DNA from 3 places in the Priestia sp. 10L35 genome. Region 1 is predicted to be linked to each of the others. Evidence: riboswitches for the same ligand, from Rfam matches in the RefSeq annotation. Region 1 holds a riboswitch; each other region holds the start of a gene.

Region 1 (7,579 bases):
AGCAGGGCTTTCCAGTGGGCAAGTCTTGGAGCCGGCCACTGAGCGACAACAAACAAGACTTCTGCTCCGCTGCTAGTATGAACCCGTATCCATTCTGGGAAACGAATATCGTAACAAATAACTCCTGCGCACAGTGACTGTTCAAGTGTAAAAAGATTTTTTGCTGTTCCTGCTTCTAAATACAGGTGTTCATCCATTAATTTAAATAAGTGCAGTTTACTGTATTGTGATACTTCACGACCTTTTCGGTCAAAAATATACATCGTATTCGTGACGCCTTGCTCTGTTTTTTTCGCGATTGAACCTGCCACAATATTTATTTCGTTTGTTTTAGCAAATTGAGAGATTAATTGCTTGGCTTGCTGTCCTTCATCATCTGCAATTTCGTCTAGCCGCGTCAAATCATAAGCTGTATCCCATAGCTCAGGAAGCACAAGGATATCAGGGTTTTCTTTCAGGGCTTCCGTCATTTTTTGTTCGATATATTTTCGGTTTTTAGTTGGGTTTCCAAACGCAATATCAAGCTGCAAACACGTAATTTTTACACTCACTTTATCATCCGTCCTTTTTTTAGTAGTTGAAAAAAATGACTTTACAAGTTGAGTATTACAATATATTATTTGTGACTAGAATTTCAAGAATTTTTTGAGAAGGTGTGCGATGATGAAACAATTTGAGCAATCGGAACTATTAAAAAGTTTACCAAAACAATTTTTTGCATCACTTGTAGGCAAGGTAGGAAAAGTAATGGCCCAAGGTCACGACGTTATTAACTTAGGGCAGGGAAATCCTGATCAGCCTACTCCTTCACATATTGTAGAAACACTGCAAAAAGCAAGTGCTAATCCTATGCATCATAAATATTCTCCGTTTCGGGGGCACCAGTTTTTAAAAGAGGCCGTTGCGACTTTTTATAAACGAGAATATGGCGTTGATGTGGATCCTGAAAAAGAAGTAGCTATTTTGTTTGGCGGGAAAGGTGGACTTGTAGAAATCCCGCAGTGCTTATTAAACCCTGGAGATACGGTGCTGGTTCCGGATCCTGGGTATCCTGATTACTGGTCTGGAGTAGAGCTTGCAAAAGCCAAGATGGAAGTGATGCCGCTCACGGCTGAAAATCATTTTCTACCCGTATACGAAGAGATAAGTGAACGTGCTAAAGAACAGGCAAAGCTCATGTTTTTAAACTATCCGAATAATCCTACTGGTGCAGTGGCAACGGCAGAATTTTTTGAAGACACCGTGGCGTTTGCTGCCAAGCACGATATTTGTGTGGTACACGACTTTGCTTACGGAGCAATTGGATTTGATGGTAAAAAGCCAATCAGCTTTTTACAGACTCCTGGTGCAAAAGAGACGGGAATTGAAATTTATACTCTTTCTAAAACGTATAACATGGCGGGATGGCGAGTTGGATTTGCTGTAGGAAATGAAAGTGTTGTAGAAGCTATTAATCTTCTTCAAGATCATATGTATGTCAGTCTATTTGGGGCGGTTCAAGAGGCAGCCGCCGCAGCTCTGGTGGAATCTCAACAATGTGTGAATGATTTAGTTAAGCGCTATGAATCTAGACGCAATACCTTTATTCAAGGGCTTCGAGAAATTGGTTGGGATGTTACATCTCCAGCAGGCTCCTTTTTTGCATGGCTAAAAGTTCCTGAAGGATATACTTCCGAACAGTTTTCAGATTTACTTCTTGAAAAAGCCCACGTTGTAGTGGCGCCTGGTGTAGGCTTTGGAACATATGGTGAAGGCTATGTGCGCGTAGGAATGCTGACGGATGAAGAGCGCATGAGAGAAGCAGTATCTCGAATAAAAAAATTAAATTTATTTTAAAAACGCATTGACAATCCTTTTTGAGTTGGCTTAATATGTAAGAAGTTAACGAGATTAATAACCGATAAATCCTAGCGGTATTTTGTATTTAGTATATAATCTACGAATTTAAATTAAATAAATAGCAACTTTCTTATTAAGAGTAGGTGGAGGGACTAGCCCGATGAAGCCCGGCAACCGACTTAACGCATGTTAAGCACGGTGCTAATTCTTGCAGCAGCAGCTGAGAGATAAGAAGAGCAACGAAAGCCTCTTCTTAATCACAGAAGAGGTTTTTTTTATTAACGATATTAAACAGCAAGGGAGTTTTTAGCATAATGAGCGAAATCGTTGCAAGCTACTTACTACATGATAATAAAGGGAATTTTCATAAAAAAGCGGAAGGAATCGCTTTAGGACTAACCGTCGGCTCATGGACAGATCTGCCGCTTTTAGATCAACAGCAGCTTCAAAAGCATAAAGGGCGCGTCGTGTCCGTAACTGAGCTTCAAGATTGCGAACGTGTAAACGGATATTTAGGCGGAGAAATTAAGCAGGCTATTGTCAAAATTGCTTATCCAACTGCCAACTTTTCAAGAGATTTACCGGCTATTTTAGTTACGGTTTTCGGAAAACTATCACTTGATGGAAAAGTGAAATTATTAGACTTGAATTTTCCTGATGAATTATTAGCTGAATTCCCAGGACCGCGCTTTGGAATAGAAGGTATCCGAGAGAAACTAGGCGTTTATGACCGTCCGCTTGTGATGAGTATTTTTAAAGGCGTGATTGGAAGAGGTATGACGTACTTAACAACTCAGCTGCGTGAGCAAGCGCTTGGCGGAGTGGATTTGGTTAAAGACGACGAGATTTTGTTTGATAGTGAACGAACACCTTTTGAAGCTCGCGTTACAGAAGGGAAAAAAGTACTGAATGAAGTATACGAAAAAACGGGACACCGCACGCTGTATGCTGTTAATTTAACGGGACGAACGTTTGAGTTAAAAGAAAAAGCGAGAAAAGCAGCTGAGCTAGGAGCCGATGCTCTTTTATTCAACGTATTTGCTTACGGGTTAGACGTACTGCAGGCACTTCGAGAAGACGATGAAATTAACTTGCCGATTATGGCACACCCAGCTGTTAGCGGAGCGCTTACGCCATCAGAGTTTTACGGTTTTTCAAATTCATTGCTGCTTGGAAAGCTATTGCGTTTAGCCGGAGCAGATTTCTCACTGTTTCCATCACCATACGGAAGCGTAGCGCTTTCTCTTGAAGATACGACAGGCATTGCCTACGAATTAACGCGTCCTGTATACAAATATAAGCAGTCTTTCCCGGTTCCTTCAGCAGGAATTCATCCTGGAATGGTACCGCAGCTTGTGAAGGACTTTGGAATCGACAGCATTATTAATGCAGGAGGCGGAGTTCACGGTCATCCAGACGGAGCTATCGGAGGAGGAAAAGCCTTCCGTGCGGCGATAGATGCAGTACTCTCTCATCAAACACTAGCCGAAAAAGCTGAAGAATCAAAAGAGTTGCAAAAAGCTTTGCAACTATGGGGAACAGTAGAGGTGAAAGCATGACATCGTTAAAAATCTTTTGTGACTTTGATGGAACAATTACAAATAGCGATAACATTATTGCTATTATGAAACAATTTGCTCCTCCGGAGTGGGAAAGTATTAAAGACGACGTGTTGGCACAGCGCGTCTCCATTCAAGAAGGAGTTGGGCAAATGTTTGCCTTGCTCCCAGTGGAATTAAAAGAAGATATTATTTCTTATATTTTAGAGACGTCTGCTATTCGAGATGGATTTGATGATTTTATTGCCTATACAAAAGAACACCATATTCCGCTTTATATTGTAAGCGGAGGAATTGACTTTTTTGTAAAACCACTTTTGGGAAATCGAGTTGCAGAGGAAATGCTCTACTGCAACGGATCTGATTTTTCCGGTGAGCATATTTCCATTACGTGGCCTCATACATGTGATAAACAGTGTACAAATGACTGCGGCTGCTGTAAGCCAACGATTATTCGCCATCTTGCAGATGAAAGAGATCATACGGTTGTTATTGGCGATTCCATTACGGATTTGCAGGCTGCCAAATTAGCTGATACGGTCATTGCACGTGACTTTTTAATTGAAAAATGTGAAGAGCTATCTCTACCGTATCGTCCTTTTTCTACTTTTTATGATGTCATTCACCATTTACAAGAATTAACAGAAGAGGTGAAAGCATGAGTATTATGGCTCAGCAACGATTACACGAGCTTGCAGATATAAAAGATGAGCTGGCAGAGCGCGATTGGTTCTTCGGTACGAGCGGAAACTTAGCGATTAAAGTGGATCAAAACCCGACAACTTTCTTTGTATCAGCAAGTGGAAAAGATAAAAGAAAACGCACAAATGAAGATTTTTTATTAGTTGATCAATATGGAAAGCCTGCAGAAGACACGCATTTAAAGCCTTCTGCTGAAACGCTTTTACACGTTAAGATTTACGATTTAACGAATGCTGGGTGCAGTCTTCATGTACATACAATCGACAACAACGTGATCTCTGAACTGTACGGAGATGAAGGCGTTATTTCATTCAAAGGTCAAGAAATTATTAAGGCGCTAGGCATTTGGGAAGAAGATGCGGAAATTACTGTTCCGATTATTCCGAATTACGCAGATATTCCGACACTAGCAGAAGAGTTTTCTCACCATATAAAAGGCGATCAAGGCGCGATTTTGATTCGTAATCACGGGATTACGGTATGGGGGAAAAATGCATTTGAAACAAAAAAAGCGCTAGAAGCCTATGAATTTCTATTTAGTTACCACGTCAAATTACTGTCACTTAAAGGCATTAAGCCAAAGGTGCATTTATAAAAGGAGGAAACAAAAATGGCGCACATTCGCTTACATGTAAACAATAAAAGAATTGAAACTCAAGAGGAAGTATCAGCTTTTCTGGCAAACAATGAAGTTATTTATGAAAACTGGGATATTACAAAACTTCCAGAAAATCTTCGTGAAAAATATGATTTAACTGATGAAGAAAAAACAGAAATTTTAAACGCTTTTGGTGAGGATATTAAAGATATTTCGGAACGCCGCGGCTATAAAGCTCAAGATGTTATCTCGTTATCGGAATCTACACCAAATATTGATGAATTGTTAAAAAACTTTCAGCGCAAGCATATTCATACAGATGACGAAGTTCGCTTTATTGTAAGCGGTCATGGAATCTTTGTTATTCAAGGAAAAGACGGCGAATTTTTTGATGTTGAATTAGAGCCGGGCGATTTAATTTCAGTACCAGAGAACATTCTTCATTACTTTACACTAATGGAAGATCGTAAAGTAGTCGCTGTCCGAATTTTCGTGACAACTGAAGGATGGGTACCTATTTACGCATAACAATTACTTGTAAAGCATAGGTCATTTTCACCCCGCTTTTACATCTAAAAGCGGGGTATTCTTTGGATTATTATAAAACTAACTATTTTTATATGAATAATAAGTTTAATGGGAGGAACACCATGAAAAAGAGTAAAAAAATGCTGTGGCCACTTACTTTGCTCGTGCTTCTAATCTTTGCACTGGCTGCCTGCACGAAAGAACAGCCAAGTCTAAACGAGAAAGCACAGGCAGCTCCAGCGCAGCAAGCGGCTTCTGCTAAGCCTGTACAGCAAGAAGGAAAAAAGGTTACGAAAGATACAAAAATTGCGCTTATTTCTGAATTTACGTCAGGCACTCACGCTGCTCAGTACATAACAGGTGTGACAAAAGCGGCTAAAAAAGCAGGGGTACAGCTATCCGTTTCTGATTCAAACAATGATCAATCCAAAATGGCTGCTTATTTAGACACGGCTATTAACCAAAATGTTGACGGTATTATGATTGACCACGGCCGGGCTGAAACCCTTGAACCTGGCGTGAAGCGCGCGATTGCAAAAGGAATTCCCGTTATTGCAACAGACGTAGAATTAAAAGTAGAAGGCGTTACAACAATTGACCAAGACGATTATATGCTTGCGCTGCAGGGTCTGAAACAAATGATGCAGGACATTAATGGAAAAGGAAACATTGTATATGCATTTGTTGGAGGGTTTGCGCCGATGGAAAAGCGCGACAGCATTTATAAAATTATGATGAATCGCTATCCAGATGTAAAACAAATTGCTACGTTTGGAAGCGCAACGGACAACACCTCATTAGACACACAAAATAAAATGGCAGCTGTGTTGAAGCAGTATCCAAATAAAGGAGACATCGCGGCCGTTTGGGCACCTTGGGACGAATTTGCAAAAGGAGTAACAAGAGCGATTAAAGAAGCAGGACGAGACGAGATTAAAGTGTACGGAGTAGACTTATCTGATGAAGATCTACAAATGATGCAGGCAAAAAACAGCCCGTGGAAAGCGTCAGCTGCCGTAAATCCAGCTTCAGTAGGAGAAAAGCAAGTTGATCTGCTTCTTAAAAAGATTTCCGGTCAAGAGATCCCTCGTTATTATTCCTTTGATCCGGTTTTAGTCAAACAAACAGACTTGCCTAATCAAACGATTAATATGGATCAGCTTAGTCAGTATGTAGAAGAATGGGGTAAAAAAGAATAGAAGTGGAGGGACAGATATGACGAACGAGCTTTCAATGAAGAACATAACAAAAAACTTTGGTTCTTTTCAAGCGCTGAACAAAGTTGATTTTACTGTTCGAAAAGGGGAAATCCATGCTTTATTGGGAGCCAATGGTGCCGGTAAAAGTACGCTGATGAAAATATTGTGCGGAGCTTACGACGAGTACGAAGGAAAAATCTGCAAAGACGGAGAAGAAATCTCCATTTCTTCTCCTAAAGAAGCTAAGCGCCAGGGCATCGGCATTGTGCATCAAGAAGTAGATGTAGCGCTGATTCCTTCGCTGTCAGTGGCTGAAAACATTGTGTTAGACGTGCAGACTTCTAATAAAAGTAAGACATTTGTAAACTGGAAATCTATTTATAAGAAAGCGGAAAAAGCTCTTTCTTTACTTGGCTCTTCTCTATCCGTTAAAAAAAATGTCGTTGACCTAACTCTATCAGAAAAACAGCAGGTGCTTATTGCACGTGCAATTGTACAGAATGTTGATTATTTAATTTTGGATGAACCAACCGCACCTCTTAGTGTGGAAGAGACGAAACAATTGTTTTCTGTGATGAGAGAGTTAAAGAAAAGCGGAGTAGGCATTATTTACATTTCACATCGCCTTCAAGAAGTGGTTGATATTTGCGACCGCTTAACGGTTTTAAAGGACGGACGCTATGTAGCTACAAAAGAAACTGCACATACATCAATTGAAGACGTGATTACGCTCATGTTAGGAACGTCTTCTGTAAAGCAGTGGATCAAAAAATCAGTAGAATTTGGAAACGAACTTTTACATGTAGAAGCATTATCTCTTCCAGGGCGCCTTTCTAATATCTCTTTTCATGTGAAAGAAGGAGAAGTAGTCGGTATTGCAGGGCTTGTCGGAGCGGGAAAAACGGAGCTTTGCCGAAGTCTATTTGGTTTAGAGCAATATGTGAGCGGCAGCGTGCGGTTAAAAGACAAGAAACTAAAGTTGAATAAACAGCCTTATTATTATATTGCACAAGGTCTTTCTCTTGTTCCTGAAGAACGAAGAAAAGAAGGGATTTTTGTTCATGAATCGATTGCCGATAACTTAGTTTTGCCAAGTCTGTCCCGCTTTACAAAGTATTCGTTTTTAAAGCGAGGAAAGATCAAAGAAAAAGCGC
Region 2 (7,579 bases), on a different contig from region 1:
TGTTGATAAGCAGCCAATTGGTGAAGTTAGTTACGGAACAAGCGGCAATGAATACCGCTTTGAAGAAGGTTATTCGCAAGAAAATAATAAGTTCTATCAATATACGGATGTACAAAAACAAGGTGAAACGCAAAAATATACAGACTGCGACGAAGAAGCAGGATGGTGCTAAACAGTGGCAACTGCCACTGTTTTTCTTGTCTTATGGAAACAATATGGCCTAAGCTGCTTTTTAAAACAGTTCTTTCTTGCAAATTTCTTTTAAAAAACAGGTGAACTGTGATACATTAACGAATATTGTATAGCATAAAGAAATGATGTTACTATACAACTGACGATTATGGGTGATGAAAATGGGGCTAATTGAAATTGAAAAAGTAATTATTGTCGAAGGAAAATCAGATAAAAAGCGTATCCAAGATATCATTCGAGAACCAATTGAAATTATCTGTACAAACGGTACGATTAGTTTATCAAAGCTGGATGAAATTATTGACTGTACGTTTAACAAAGAGGTATACATACTTGTTGACTCTGATGATTCAGGGAATAAGCTAAGAAAACAATTTAAACGAGAGCTTCCGGAAGCAGAGCATCTATATATTGATAAAATGTACCGAGAGGTTGCTGCCGCCCCTAGACATCACATAGCAACAGTATTACTGAGTGCCAATATCGATGTTAATGCAGAATTTTTAACATAAAAGGAATGAGCAACATGCAAGAATGGAGCGAAAAACAGCTTGACGATCAGTTAAAAGAAGGACAAAGAACGTTTATCTTTTTCCATACACCTTTTTGCGGGACATGTCAGCTGGCAAAAAAAATGTTAACCGTAGCAGAAGCGATGCTGCCCGGTGTGACCATCGGAATGAGCAATTTAAATTATATGCCTTCAAAAGCAGAAATATTTTCAATTGAAAGTGTACCTTGTTTGATTGAAGTGAAAAATGGCGAAATGGTAAAAAAACTCTATGCGTTTCATTCCATCGAGCACGTACTTGAAGAGCTTCGATAATCAAACGTTTGTTTAAAATGAAGAAATTGAAAGAGAGTGAACCGTTGGGGCTGTTGGAATCTTGGGATATTATCCCAAGAACAAAATCTGTTGACAGCCTATCTGACACATGCTAAAATCACACTCATGAATGTTCATAAATGAATGAATATTTCCCAAAAACAAAATAATTGTTGCGAACTCTTATCAAGAGAGGTGGAGGGACTGAGCCCTGTGAAACCCGGCAACCGTCAGACTAACTGAAATGGTGCCAATTCCTGCAAAGCTATGCGCTTTGAAAGATGAGAGAAAGGATTAAATATCGAGCCTTTCTGTCATGCGCAGAGAGGCTTTTTTGATGGGGAAAATTGTTTTACGGCTTTTTCATCCTATAGGGCAACCTAACATAATTAAGTTTTTACTAAAGAAGGTGAAGAAATATGATTACATTAACAGACGTTACAAAAATTTATCAGGCCAAAAGTGGTCAAATAACAGCTGTTGATAATGTGAATCTAACCGTTAACCAAGGTGAAATTTACGGAATTATTGGTTATAGCGGAGCGGGGAAAAGTTCTTTAATTCGCTTGCTAAACGGGTTAGAAACACCAACGACAGGAACGGTAGAAGTAGCAGGTAATGATATTGGAAAAATTAAAGGCGGAAAACTCAGAAAAGCTAGACAAGAAATTAGTATGGTATTTCAGCACTTTAATATCTTGTGGTCGCGTACGGTGCGAGAAAATATTGCTTTTCCGTTAGAAATAGCAGGGATCTCAAAAGAAAAAAGAATGAAACGAGTAGACGAGCTTATCAAGTTAGTCGGGCTTGAAGGGCGTGAAAATGCTTATCCATCACAGCTTAGCGGTGGACAAAAGCAGCGTGTTGGTATTGCTCGAGCGCTAGCCAATAACCCAAAAGTATTGCTGTGTGATGAAGCAACATCAGCGCTTGATCCTCAAACGACAGATTCCATTTTAGATCTGTTAGTAGATATTAATGAGAAGCTAGGGTTAACCATTGTATTGATTACTCATGAAATGCACGTTATTCGTAAAATTTGTCATCGGGTAGCCGTTATGGAAAATGGGGCAGTGGTAGAAGAAGGACAAGTGCTAGAAGTATTCAGAAAACCTAAGCAGCCGATTACAAAACGATTCGTTCAACAGATTTCTGAACCAGAAGAAACGTTTGAAACAATTGAACAAGTACAGGGGTTATATCCAAGCGGGCAAATTATTCAGCTGACGTTTGTTGGCGGAAAAGCAGAGCAACCGCTCATTACAACGATTTTAAAACAGTTTGATGTAACGATTAATATTTTGCAAGGAAAGATTTCTCATACACAAACAGGTTCATACGGGACGTTGTTCGTTCATTTAGACGGAGAATTAACAGAAGTTGAAAAAGTCATTGCATACATTCATGAGCAGCAGGTAGAAGTGGAGGTAATGACAAATGCTTGAGAAACTATTTCCGAACGTTATTTTAGATGATTTTATTCAAGCGACAAATGAAACACTATATATGACGGCTATTTCAGTTATAGCCACGTTTGTTCTAGGTATTTTATTGGGCTTGCTTTTATTTTTAACGTCCAAAGGACAGCTCTGGCAAAACAAACCTTTATATGCCATTGTGTCAGCAGTTGTAAATATCTTTCGTTCCATTCCATTCATTATTTTAATTGTTTTACTGATTCCATTTACCAAAGCATTGGTAGGAAGTATTTTAGGCGCTAATGCAGCGTTACCTGCTTTAATTGTGGGAGCAGCACCATTTTATGCGCGTCTTGTAGAAATTGGTCTGCGTGAAATTGATAAAGGTGTTATTGAAGCTGCTAAATCAATGGGAGCAACAACAAGCACTATTATCTTTAAAGTGCTGTTACCTGAATCGCTGCCAGCTTTAATTTCTGGTTTGACGGTAACGACGATTGCGCTAGTCGGCTATACGGCAATGGCGGGTGTGATTGGAGCTGGAGGTCTTGGGAATCTTGCATATTTAGAAGGATTCCAGCGCAGTCATAATGATGTAACGCTAGCTGCTACGATCTTAATTTTGATTATTGTATTTATTATCCAACTTATTGGAGATGCGATTACTGCAAAAATTGATAAAAGATAAAGGGAGGATTATTTATTATGAAAAAATGGCTTTCGGCTTTAGCACTAACATCTGCGCTAGTAGTAGGATTAGCTGCATGTGGATCTAACAATGGATCAAAAGATGAAAAGAAAATTGTTGTGGGTGCATCTAATACGCCTCATGCTGAAATTTTAGAACAAGCAAAACCGATTTTAGAAAAACAAGGAATCGACTTAGAAATTAAAAAATTCCAAGATTACATCTTACCGAACACAGCTCTTGCAAACAATGAAATTGATGCAAACTACTTCCAGCACGTTCCTTATATGAATTCAGTGCTGAAAGATCACAAGGGTGAAAAAGGGTATGATTTTGTAAGTGCCGGTGCCATTCACATTGAACCAATCGGTATCTACTCTAAAAAATACAAAAGCTTAAAAGATCTTCCGAAAAACGGCACAGTTATTATGCGTGATGCAGTAGCAGAGCAAGGACGTATTTTATCGATTTTTGAAAAAGCCGGCGTAATCAAATTAAAACCAGGCGTAAAGAAAACAGATGCACAAATTAAAGATATCGTAGAAAACCCGAAGAATTTAAAATTTAAAGCCGATGTTGAAGGTGGATTGCTACCTCAAATGTACAAAAATAATGAAGGTGACGCTGTTGTTATCAATGCTAACTATGCTATCGATGCTGGTTTAGATCCAGTAAAAGATCCAATCGCAGTGGAAAGCAAAGAAAATAACCCTTATGCAAACATCATTACGGTTCACAAAGGCGACGAAAATAAAGATACAGTGAAAGCTTTAGTGAAAGTTCTTCACTCTAAAGAAATTCAAGACTACATTAAAGAAAAATACAAAGGCGGAGTACTGCCGGTAAATAAATAATAGAAGAAAAGCGCTTGTCCACTCTGGGCAAGTGCTTTTTTTGTATGCGGGAAAACGAATAACTCTTATTTTTCTCACGCATACTAACCGTGAAAACTTTACTGATGATGGGAGCTGACGTTATGCAGCAAGAAGCACGTCATTCAACTGAGCAAGCACTTCATGATTATAAAATGGGTGTTGGGAAATTTAGCGGAAAATTGCCGGAAGTAACAAAAACGTTTAATGCGTTTACTGAAGCATGTTTTGGAGAAGGTTCTCTTTCTAAAAAAGAAAAGCAGTTAATCGCGTTAGGAATCAGCGTAGTAGCTCAAGACGAGTACTGTATGATTTATCATACAAAAGGCTGCATTGATCAAGGTGCAACTGAACAAGAAATTTTAGAAGCATGCGGAGTGTCAGCAGCATTTGGCGGAGGCGCAGCGATGAGTCAGTCCGTTACGCTTGTCCAAGAGTGTATTTCAGAACTGACTAGCCACACGCACTAAGTAAATAAAGAGGGTAAAAAAGCTTGTCTTAGAAGGCTCTATGGAGTCTTTTAAGGCAACTTTTTTATGAGTGGATTTAGTCTTGAAAAATGTACATAATGGTTTAAAACCTTTTGGGTCAAAAGGTTGCTATAAGTTTTCATTTGTTATAAGATTGTAATGAGAATAAAATGAGAATAATTAAAAAGATATAGGTATATCGTTTTTTACTATATACGTCTATAACTGGAGGTTTTAATATGGCAGGGTCAACTTTAACAATTAAAGATCTTCATGTTGCAATTGAAGGTAAAGAAATTTTAAAAGGTGTTAATTTAGAAGTTAAGGGCGGCGAAATCCATGCAATCATGGGACCAAACGGTACTGGTAAATCAACATTATCTTCAGCAATCATGGGACATCCTAAATACGAGGTTACACAAGGAAGCATCACGCTAGACGGCGAAGATGTACTTGAGATGGAAGTAGATGAGCGCGCTCGTGCAGGTCTATTCCTAGCTATGCAATATCCAAGTGAAATCAGCGGGGTAACAAATGCTGACTTCTTACGTTCAGCAATTAATGCTCGTCGTGAAGAAGGCGAAGAAATTTCACTAATGAAATTCATCCGTCAATTAGACAAAAACATGGATTTCTTAGAGATGGATCAAGACATGGCTCAGCGTTACCTAAACGAAGGTTTCTCTGGCGGTGAGAAGAAACGTAATGAAATTCTGCAATTAATGATGCTTCAACCAGGAATTGCAATTTTAGATGAAATCGACTCTGGTTTAGATATCGATGCGTTAAAAGTTGTATCAAAAGGTATTAATGAACTGCGCGGCAGCGAGTTTGGTTGCTTAATGATTACTCACTATCAACGTTTACTAAACTACATTACACCAGATAAAGTTCACGTTATGATGCAAGGTCGCGTTGTAAAATCAGGCGGACCAGAATTAGCACAGCGTCTAGAGGCAGAAGGTTATGACTGGATCAAACAAGAATTAGGTATTGAAGACGAAACTGTAGAGCAAGAAGCTTAAGAGTTAGGAGGATCTCTATGACTATTGATACGAAATTACCATTTGATCAAGAGTACATCAGCAGCTTTTCAAAAGAAGCTAATGAACCAAGTTGGCTGCTAGATCTTCGCTTACAAGCTCTTGCGAAAGCAGAAGATCTTGCACTTCCAAAGCCAGATAAAACAAACATTTCGAAATGGAACTTTACTGCATTTGACAAGCACACTTCACAGGCAAGCACAATCTCATCTGTAGACGAGCTTCCAGAAGTGGTTAAAGCATTGATTGATACAGAAGCTGTTAAAAATCTATATGTTCAGCGTGACCAAACAGCTGCATATTCAACATTAACAGAAGAGCTAAAGTCTCAAGGCGTTATCTTTACAGATATTCAAACAGCTGCTAAAGAGCATAGCGACCTTGTCGAGAAGTACTTCATGAAAGACGGAGTTAAAGTAGATGAGCACCGTTTAACTGCATTAAACGCAGCGTTATTAAACGGCGGTGTATTCGTGTACGTTCCTAAAAATGTAGAAGTACAAGAGCCGCTTCAAGCTGTATTTGTCCGTGAAGATGAAGAAGCTGCTTTATTCAACCATGTGATTGTTGTAGCTGAAGACAACAGCTCAGTAACATATGTAGAAAACTACATTGCTACTGCTGAAGAGTCAAAAGGTGTTGTCAATATCGTGACGGAAGTATTTGCTAACAGCAATGCAAAAGTAACATTTGGGGCTGTTGACTACTTAGCTAAAGGCACAACTACTTATGTGAACCGCCGCGGCGTAGCGGGAAAAGATGGTCGCATTGAGTGGGCTTTAGGCTTAATGAGTGAAGGAAATACAGTTTCAGAAAATACAACGTATCTAATGGGCGACGGTTCTTATGGAGATACAAAAACGGTAACAGTTGGACGTGGAGAACAGTCTCAAAACTTAACAACAAGTATCGTACATTTTGGAAAACATTCTGAAGGCTACATTTTAAAACACGGCGTTATGAAAGAAAGCGCGTCTTCAATCTTTAACGGTATCGGTAAAATTGAACACGGTGCGTCTAAATCAAACGCTGAGCAAGAATCTCGTGTGTTAATGTTAAGTGAAAAAGCACGTGGAGACGCAAACCCAATTCTTCTAATTGATGAAGACGATGTAACAGCAGGACACGCTGCATCTGTTGGACGCGTAGATCCAATTCAGCTTTACTACTTAATGAGCCGCGGTATTCCGCAAACAGAAGCAGAACGTCTAGTTATCCACGGGTTCTTAGCACCAGTTGTAAACGAGTTGCCAATCGAAACGGTTAAAAAGCAATTAACAGATTTAATTGAAAGGAAAGTTCGATAATGAATATCTCTGATATTCGTAAACAATTTCCTATTTTAGACCAAGAGGTAAATGGCAGCCCGCTCGTTTATTTAGACAGTGCAGCAACTTCACAAAAGCCGCTTGCTGTAATTGAAGCAATTGAGAAGTATTATAAAGAATATAACTCAAACGTACACCGAGGTGTTCACACGCTTGGTACAAGAGCAACAGACGGATACGAAGGCGCTCGTGAAAAGGTTCGTAAGTTTATTAATGCAAAATCAACGGAAGAGATTATCTTTACGCGCGGTACAACGACAGCTCTTAATACAGTAGCTGCAAGCTATGGCCGTGCTAATCTCAAACCTGGTGATGAAATTGTGATTACTTATATGGAGCATCACAGCAACATCATTCCTTGGCAGCAAGTTGCCAAGGAAACAGGTGCAACGTTAAAATATATTTCATTAACAGAAGATCATGCACTTTCACTAGAAGAGGTAAAAAGCACGATTACATCCAACACCAAAATTGTATCGATTATGCAAGTATCTAACGTATTGGGCACGATTAACCCAGTAAAAGAGATTGCAGAAATTGCACATGCTAACGGTGCAGTAATGGTTGTGGATGGTGCGCAAAGTACGCCTCATATGAAGGTGGATGTACAAGATTTAGACTGTGATTTCTTTGCTTTCTCTGGACATAAAATGGGCGGACCGACTGGAATTGGCGCTCTTTATGGAAAGAAAGAGCTTCTTGAAAAAATGGAACCAATCGAGTTTGGCGGCGAAATGATTGA
Region 3 (7,579 bases), on a different contig from region 1:
TGCTCTGCTTGGAAAACCTGGTTTTGAAGAGAAAAAAGCAGAATTAGAAAAGCGTTTGAAATAAATAAAAAGAGGGCGGTAAAAAAGTATTTTAGCCCAAGTGAAAAACGAACCATTGATCAACATGTTTGATTAGTGGTTCGTTTTTTTTGTTATGGTGAATATAGTTTCATCTGTTTAGGTCCTTCTAACAGTTGATTGGAGCGCAAGTGACGAGGAGGCTCAGCGCCCGCCCGCGGAAAGTGAAGCCTCGCACAGACATCAACTGCGGTGTCGCAAGCGATTTATATGAGCTGCTTTATCCAGTTTGTTCGTCTTTAGGTTGGATTCATTTAGTTATGTCTCACCCTCTTTTTTGCTTTTGAGATAAAGGATAAAACGCTGGAAAAAGGACATGTTAAAACAGAGGAGGGATAACATGATTGAATTATCTTCAAGATTAGAGGGAACATTATTCAAGCTTTACGAATTAGAAAAAACGCTTAAGCCGCTTGGGTATAACATTGGAGGAAATTGGGATTACGACCATGGTTCATTTGACTATAAGATGAACGATGAAGTCGGCTATCAGTTTTTACGTATCCCGTTTACAGCTACGAATGGAGAGCTGGATTCTAAAGGAACAACCGTACAGATTGGCACGCCATTTTTACTTTCACATAAATATCAAATTGGTCTAGATGACGATGTTCACAATGGAAATGTTAGTGCTTCATTTAATCAGTTTGCAGAGCCCCAAGACGCAGACGCTTCATTTCCAGAAAAGTATATCAGCTTAGGAGAAGAGCTAATTAGAGAGGCAGAAAATGCGCTGCTTCAGTAATTGAAGGAACTATTCTTTTTTTAAACTCTCTAATCTTTTTTTAAACTCTCTAATTTTTTCACAAAAATATGTTCGTACATGACTTGACTAATCAACTCGTTTGTTTTAATCATTTCATTCACCCCCAAGTTTTGTGCATTTTGAATATGCTTTTTTGTTAAAAGTTCAACGATGCTGTAAATAGAAGGGTTCAATCCTTGCAGAGCGACTAACGTAACAATAGTATTCATGTCTGCATATTCTTCTGTCTTATGCTGATCGGCAGTAATCAGCACTTTTTTTGCGTACCGAGCGTTGGCAAGTTCTAATACTTCATAATGAGAGGGACTTCCTTTAATAAAATGAACGCGATCACAAATCATGGGATTTTTAGTCAGAGAGTCGTCGATAAGCACAATGTCTTCTTTATGAAATGCGTCGCGATAATACTCTAACACGAGTTTGGCGCGCTCATTCCACCCAACAACGATGAAGTGATCTTTTCCATAAAATTTTAAATTCCCTTCCAAATAAGCGCTCTCAGCGGAAACAGCAATTTTAGAAAGCGTGACAAAATAAGTAGTAATAAATCCCGTTCCGATCAGAACTAAAATAATTGCAGCTAACCTTCCAATCGTAGTGGTCGGAGCAAAATCACCGTACCCTATAGTAGAGATTGTAATAATAACCCACCAAATTCCTTCAAACACATTCCCAAACGTTTGCGGCTCTAAGAAATGTATAAGCATGCCGAAAAGCAGAACAAGGCAGCCGATAATAAAAAGAAGCCGCACTAAAATAGAACGACGAAAAAGTCGAAATAATAGCCATTCCATCATAAAAAAACCTCCAGTGATTAGTCATAGCCACAGTATGACCATTTTTCACTGAAGGTATAAGATATCTTTATCTTTTTACTTCGTAATATTCAATCCATTCTTTGTCTGGACCGTAGAAAAATAAGTATCTTGCTCCATTTGGCAAAGTTACAATGTTTTCTTCCACAAATGAAACGCCTGCTGATTTTAAACGCTCAAACTCCTCTTCAATTCCGTCTACTGCCAGCGCAAAATGATGAACTTTACCTTCGTTAGGTAAGCTTGAGTTATACCCTTGAATTAACTCTACGATTACATTGCCTTCTAAACCTAGAAAAGCTAGCTTCAAAGACGGATCGGTATGTGGTAGTTTTTCGATGAGCTCTAATCCCACTTTTTGCGTATAGAACTCAATCGATTCTTCTATATCCTTTACTTGAACGCCTACATGTTCAAATTTTAAAATTGTCATATGCATCACCCGTATCTATAGTATGTAAAAACTATGAAATATATTAAAGAGAAAGGATATAGAAGTCAAGATAGGGCTGCTTATCAGGAAAGGGCTCTTAAATCATATTTTTGCTGGAGTGAATAGGGTAGAGGCTTCCATCAAGAGCAAACGAAATTTTGCCTGTTTCTTCAGATACAACTAAAATTAATGCATCCGATTTTTCCGACATTCCAATGGCTGCACGGTGACGTGTTCCCAATTTTTTGTTCGTTAAAATAATAGACGAAAGAGGTAAAACATTAGCAGCTGAAATAAGCTGATTATTTCTAATTAGGACGGCTCCGTCATGTAAGGGTGTCCCTGGATAGAACAGTGTCTCAACTAGCGTAGCGCTGACAGGAGCTTGAATAGGCATTCCTTTTTGAATAAGAGGGTCTACATTTTGTTCCCGTTCAATGACAATTAAAGCGCCGTGACGTTTCTCCGAAAGGTTATGAATAGCTAAAGACAGAGCAGCATATTCAAATGTATAAGGCGATAAATAATGGCGCAAGTAATAAGAGGCAGCCGTAGCTTGAACATCTTGAAATAACCTTCTCATCTCCTCAAAATCACATAGGATACAATGATCACTCGTGTCTAAATGTTTAATTAAATTAGAGGCTTCAGTTGAAATCTGCTGTAAATATGTTCGCACATTATTTTTAATTGTATCGTCTAATTGAAAAGGTTGTCTCTCCATCTTATATAGCTCCTATCTGTCAGTCAGTGTTATCTGTAATGTGTGCTAATGTGGGTGAATTATCCGTAAAGCTTATAAATCCCTTATTAATTTTATAGAGAGGTTTTGTGTTTTATTTAGCAAGAGAATATAAAAAGTTGGAGAAAAAAGAAAGCGTTTTATAAATTGATATGTTCACATTTGGGTTAAATTTACATATGTTGTTTTAAATAAAAGTATAGATATTTCTGTGAATTTAAAGTATAGTTTTCTTATCGGATATATGATTTTTAATGTTGACAAATATTCTAAATATGCTAAAATTTTTAAAAAATGCTTATCAAGAGTGGTGGAGGGATCTGGCCCGCTGAACCCCGGCAACCTGCTTAGCAAGGTGCTAATTCCAGCAAAGTGTGTATCATTTTGAAAGATAAGGTGAAAATTTATTGCCTACCCAGTCTTTCAATATGGAAGACTTTTTATTTTGATATAGCGCAAGCGATAATTTGAGGAGGGACACCAATGACTGTAACCCCCGACTTAAAACAAATTTTTGAGCATGTCGAAGCAAAGTAAGAATTAAATAGTTTCGCTGACTAGACACACTAGAGGCGGTTTTATCCAATTCTAGTGGGTAAAACCGTCTTTTTTTATTGGATAACGCGGATAACTAAGAATTGGAGTGAAGAAAATGGCAGACTTATATACGTACGAAAACTGGAGTGATACATTTCCAGAGTTCGACAGTGAAGATGAAACAAAAGGAGCTCTTTCAGCATTGCAGTGGGCGTATGATACCTACGGAGATTCAATTATTTACGCATCAAGCTTTGGTATCGAAGGAATCGTGTTAATTGATTTAATTTCAAAAGTGAAAAAAGATGCTGAAATTGTCTTTTTAGATACAGGCGTTCATTTTAAAGAAACATATGAAGTAATTGATGCAATTAAAGAACGCTTTCCTGATTTGCGTATTCATATGAAAAAACCGGATTTAACGCTTGCAGAACAAGCTGAGAAACATGGAGATGAACTTTGGAAGAGTCAGCCTAACCTATGCTGTCAAATTCGAAAAATCATCCCGCTAAGGGAATCTCTTGCTCCTTATGATGCGTGGATTTCTGGTTTGAGACGCGAGCAGTCTGAGTCTCGTGCCAACACGAATTATTTTAATAAAGATGAGAAATTCAAGAAAGTGAAAGTCTGCCCGTTAATTCATTGGTCCTGGAAAGAAGTTTGGCGCTATGTGTATAAGCATGATTTACCATATAACAAACTTCATGATCAAGGCTACCCAAGTATTGGCTGTGAGCCCTGTACCGCACCTGCCTACAATGTAGACGATTTACGTTCAGGAAGATGGGCAGGTACACAAAAAGTTGAATGCGGATTACACGAATCTTAAATACGAAAGAGCTGAATAAATGATGCTTTTATATGTTGCCTTTATCATTGCGCTTTTTTTTGCAATGAACATTGGGGCAAGCGGTGCAGCAGCAGCTATGGGCGTTTCATACGGCTCCGGTGCGATTAAAAAGAAAAGAGTAGCCCTGTTCATCTGTGCTGTAGGTATTGTGCTCGGAGCCATTATCGGAGGCGGCGAGGTGGTAAAAACCATCAGTTCAGGTATCATACCTGAAAAATTGCTGTCAGTAGAATTAGTTATTATCATTCTGGCTGCTGCAACGCTGTCACTCTTTTTCGCGAATTTAATTGGTATTCCTCTATCAACAAGTGAAGTAACGGTTGGTTCAGTTGTTGGAGTAGGCGTAGCTTATCAATCTCTGTATGTGGAAAAACTTTTAGTTGTCATGTCTTTTTGGATTATTGTTCCGCTGGTTTCATTTGTTATTGCTTTTTTGATTGGAAAAGTGATAAAACGCGGAGCGCATAAAAAAGAAGCAAAGGGAACGTGGAAAAGAGTTTTAACGATTTTAGTTATAGCGACGGGATTCTTTGAAGCCTTCTCAGCTGGAATGAATAACGTGGCAAATGCTGTCGGTCCTCTAGTAGGAGCTGGATTAATGGATGCCACAACGGGTGTCATAGCAGGAGGATTGGCAGTGGCGCTCGGAGCTCTTTTACTAGGAGGCCGAGTTATTGAAACAAACGGGAAAAAAATTACTCGCTATTCTGTAGGGGAAGGGTGCATTATCTCGGGTACTGGTGCTTCTCTTGTCACAGTCGCTTCACTGTTTGGTTTGCCAGTACCCCTTACACAGGTCACTACGTCTTCTATTATTGGAATAGGAGCAGCGAAAACGGGATTCACGAAAGAACAGCGCGAAGTTGTCATTCAAATGTTAAAGGTTTGGGTGGTCTCCCCTGTATTTTCACTCGTAATCTCATATGTTCTTGTGAAATTAGTACTTGAAAGCGACTTATATTCATTTGTGGTGCTAGCTAGCGGATGTATTGCCACAGCAGGTGTTCTAAGCTTAGCTAGAGCGACTAGAAGAAAAAGAGCAAGCTTGCAGTCGGAAAAAGAAAAAATGACTGCGTGATTCAAGTGCTTTTTATTATATTGTGTTAATTATTTAAGGAGGATTTTACAAAATGACAACAATTCAAGCACACGGTGGAGAATTAATTAATTTATATCAACCAACATATGACTACACGTCACTAACAAAAGAAATCGAAGTAGATAACATGGCCCTAAGTGATTTAGAACTAATTGGAATTGGTGCTTACAGCCCAATTACAGGATTTTTAGGAGAAAAAGATTATCAATCAGTTGTTGAAAATATGCGTTTAGCAGATGGAACAGTATGGAGTATTCCTATCACTCTTCCTGTAACAGAAGAGCAAGCTAAAGAATTAAACATTGGCGACAAAGTAAAACTTGTTCAAAACGGCGTAACGTATGGTGTTTTAGAAGTTTCTGAAGTATATACCCCAAATAAAGAAAAAGAAGCGGAGAACGTGTACCGCACGGCAGAACTTGCTCATCCTGGCGTGAAAAAAATGATGGAACGCCCAAATGTATATGTAGCAGGTCCAATCGTACTTGTAGAACGTACACCTAAAACGCGTTTTGAAAAGTATTACCTAGATCCTACTGAAACAAGAGCAGCATTTGAAGAACGCGGTTGGAAAACGGTTGTTGGATTCCAAACTCGTAACCCTGTTCACCGTGCGCACGAATATATTCAAAAAACGGCATTAGAAATTGTAGACGGCCTGTTTTTAAATCCACTTGTAGGAGAAACAAAGTCAGATGATATCCCAGCAGATATCCGTATGGAAAGTTATGAAGTACTTTTAGAGAACTATTATCCTAGCGATCGTGTAGCTTTAGCAGTTTTCCCTGCTGCGATGCGCTATGCTGGACCTAGAGAAGCTATTTTCCATGCAATGGTTCGCAAAAACTTTGGATGCACACATTTCATTGTAGGCCGTGACCACGCTGGTGTTGGTGACTACTATGGAACATATGACGCACAAAAAATCTTCAGTAACTTTACAGCAGATGAATTAGGAATTACACCTTTATTCTTTGAACACAGCTTCTATTGCAAGAAATGTGAAGCGATGGCATCAACGAAAACATGCCCTCACAGCAAGGAAGATCATATGATTCTATCTGGAACAAAGGTACGTGAAATGCTTCGTAACGGAGAAGTGCCACCAAGCACATTCAGCCGTAAAGAAGTAATTGAAGTGTTAATTAATGGATTAGCAAAACAAAAAGTATCTTCAAAATAAGGAGCGGTTGAAGTGAGCAAATCAACAAACATTACGTGGCATGATGCTGGAATTACAAAAGAGGAAAGACGCGAGCAAAATAATCATCACAGTTTTGTACTATGGTTTACAGGTCTTTCGGGTTCAGGTAAATCTACCGTAGCAAACGCAGTGGCAAAAGCGCTTTTTGATAAAAATATTCGCAACTATGTATTAGATGGTGACAATGTTCGTTTCGGCTTAAATAAGAATCTAGGGTTTTCTGCTGAAGATCGTACAGAAAATATTCGCCGTATCGGTGAGGTTTCTAAGCTGTTTGTAGACAGCGGTCAAGTGGTACTAACAGCATTTATCTCTCCATTCCAAGAGGACCGAGCTCAAGTGCGTGAGATCTTAGAGGGGAATGAATTTTTGGAAGTATACGTGGAGTGCCCGTTAGAAGAATGTGAAAAAAGAGATCCAAAAGGCCTTTACAAAAAAGCAAGAAGCGGAGAAATTCGTGATTTTACAGGAATTGATTCTCCGTATGAGTCACCGGCTAATCCTGAATTAACAATTAATACAAGCACACAGTCTGTAGAAGAATGTGTACAAACTGTTATTGAATATTTAGCTAACCGAAAATTTATCTAAATGACAGCGGACTTTGTCCGCTGTTCTAATTCAAATTAAAATGTGGGAGCGCTGCGGAGACGTGGAAATGATGGAAGGGTGAAAGGCATTCATGGGGAAAGTATATCTAGTCGGTGCAGGACCGGGAGATCCAGATTTAATTACATTAAAAGGGTTAAAAGCAATTCAGCAAGCAGATGTTATCTTATATGATCGTTTAGTGAATAAGGACCTGCTGGAGTATGCTAAAAGTGATGCAGATATCATTTACTGCGGAAAGCTTCCGAACTACCATACCCTCAAGCAAGAAACAATTAACAACTTTTTAGTGAAATTCGCTAAAAAAGGAAAAATTGTAACGCGCTTAAAAGGCGGAGATCCATTTGTTTTTGGACGCGGAGGGGAAGAAGCAGAAGCTCTCGTGCAGCAGGGCATTTCATTTGAAATTGTTCCAGGGATTACATCAGGCATCGCAGCCGCTGCTT

Evidence for each region. Region 1 has a riboswitch for S-adenosylmethionine ahead of mtnW (2,3-diketo-5-methylthiopentyl-1-phosphate enolase). Riboswitches for the same ligand answer to the same signal wherever they lie in the genome.
Region 2: it holds a riboswitch for S-adenosylmethionine, as region 1 does, so the genes downstream of both, AC1DEF_RS21805 (methionine ABC transporter ATP-binding protein) here and mtnW (2,3-diketo-5-methylthiopentyl-1-phosphate enolase) in region 1, are expected to answer to the same signal.
Region 3: it holds a riboswitch for S-adenosylmethionine, as region 1 does, so the genes downstream of both, AC1DEF_RS22155 (phosphoadenylyl-sulfate reductase) here and mtnW (2,3-diketo-5-methylthiopentyl-1-phosphate enolase) in region 1, are expected to answer to the same signal.

What each region holds. Positions count from the first base shown of each region.
Region 1 covers NZ_JBFTKA010000004.1:306,176-313,754, reverse strand. Annotated here, with positions in the region: gene AC1DEF_RS17200 (carbon-nitrogen family hydrolase) at 1-551, opposite strand, end outside; gene AC1DEF_RS17195 (pyridoxal phosphate-dependent aminotransferase) at 664-1,836, shown strand; SAM riboswitch class I at 1,967-2,073, shown strand; gene mtnW (2,3-diketo-5-methylthiopentyl-1-phosphate enolase) at 2,154-3,398, shown strand; gene AC1DEF_RS17185 (2-hydroxy-3-keto-5-methylthiopentenyl-1-phosphate phosphatase) at 3,395-4,060, shown strand; gene AC1DEF_RS17180 (methylthioribulose 1-phosphate dehydratase) at 4,057-4,695, shown strand; gene AC1DEF_RS17175 (1,2-dihydroxy-3-keto-5-methylthiopentene dioxygenase) at 4,711-5,226, shown strand; gene AC1DEF_RS17170 (sugar ABC transporter substrate-binding protein) at 5,349-6,425, shown strand; gene AC1DEF_RS17165 (sugar ABC transporter ATP-binding protein) at 6,442-7,579, shown strand, end outside.
Region 2 covers NZ_JBFTKA010000006.1:301,316-308,894, forward strand. Annotated here, with positions in the region: gene AC1DEF_RS21790 (YusG family protein) at 1-172, shown strand, start outside; gene AC1DEF_RS21795 (toprim domain-containing protein) at 354-704, shown strand; gene AC1DEF_RS21800 (thioredoxin family protein) at 719-1,018, shown strand; SAM riboswitch class I at 1,199-1,306, shown strand; gene AC1DEF_RS21805 (methionine ABC transporter ATP-binding protein) at 1,438-2,463, shown strand; gene AC1DEF_RS21810 (methionine ABC transporter permease) at 2,456-3,124, shown strand; gene AC1DEF_RS21815 (MetQ/NlpA family ABC transporter substrate-binding protein) at 3,142-3,978, shown strand; gene AC1DEF_RS21820 (carboxymuconolactone decarboxylase family protein) at 4,101-4,466, shown strand; gene sufC (Fe-S cluster assembly ATPase SufC) at 4,706-5,491, shown strand; gene sufD (Fe-S cluster assembly protein SufD) at 5,509-6,816, shown strand; gene AC1DEF_RS21835 (cysteine desulfurase) at 6,816-7,579, shown strand, end outside.
Region 3 covers NZ_JBFTKA010000006.1:357,697-365,275, forward strand. Annotated here, with positions in the region: gene AC1DEF_RS22125 (glucose-6-phosphate isomerase) at 1-64, shown strand, start outside; gene AC1DEF_RS22130 (hypothetical protein) at 195-365, shown strand; gene AC1DEF_RS22135 (YugN-like family protein) at 419-823, shown strand; gene AC1DEF_RS22140 (potassium channel family protein) at 853-1,641, opposite strand; gene AC1DEF_RS22145 (VOC family protein) at 1,709-2,092, opposite strand; gene cdaS (sporulation-specific diadenylate cyclase CdaS) at 2,190-2,816, opposite strand; SAM riboswitch class I at 3,130-3,232, shown strand; gene AC1DEF_RS22155 (phosphoadenylyl-sulfate reductase) at 3,487-4,200, shown strand; gene AC1DEF_RS22160 (inorganic phosphate transporter) at 4,220-5,299, shown strand; gene sat (sulfate adenylyltransferase) at 5,352-6,503, shown strand; gene cysC (adenylyl-sulfate kinase) at 6,516-7,115, shown strand; gene cobA (uroporphyrinogen-III C-methyltransferase) at 7,207-7,579, shown strand, end outside.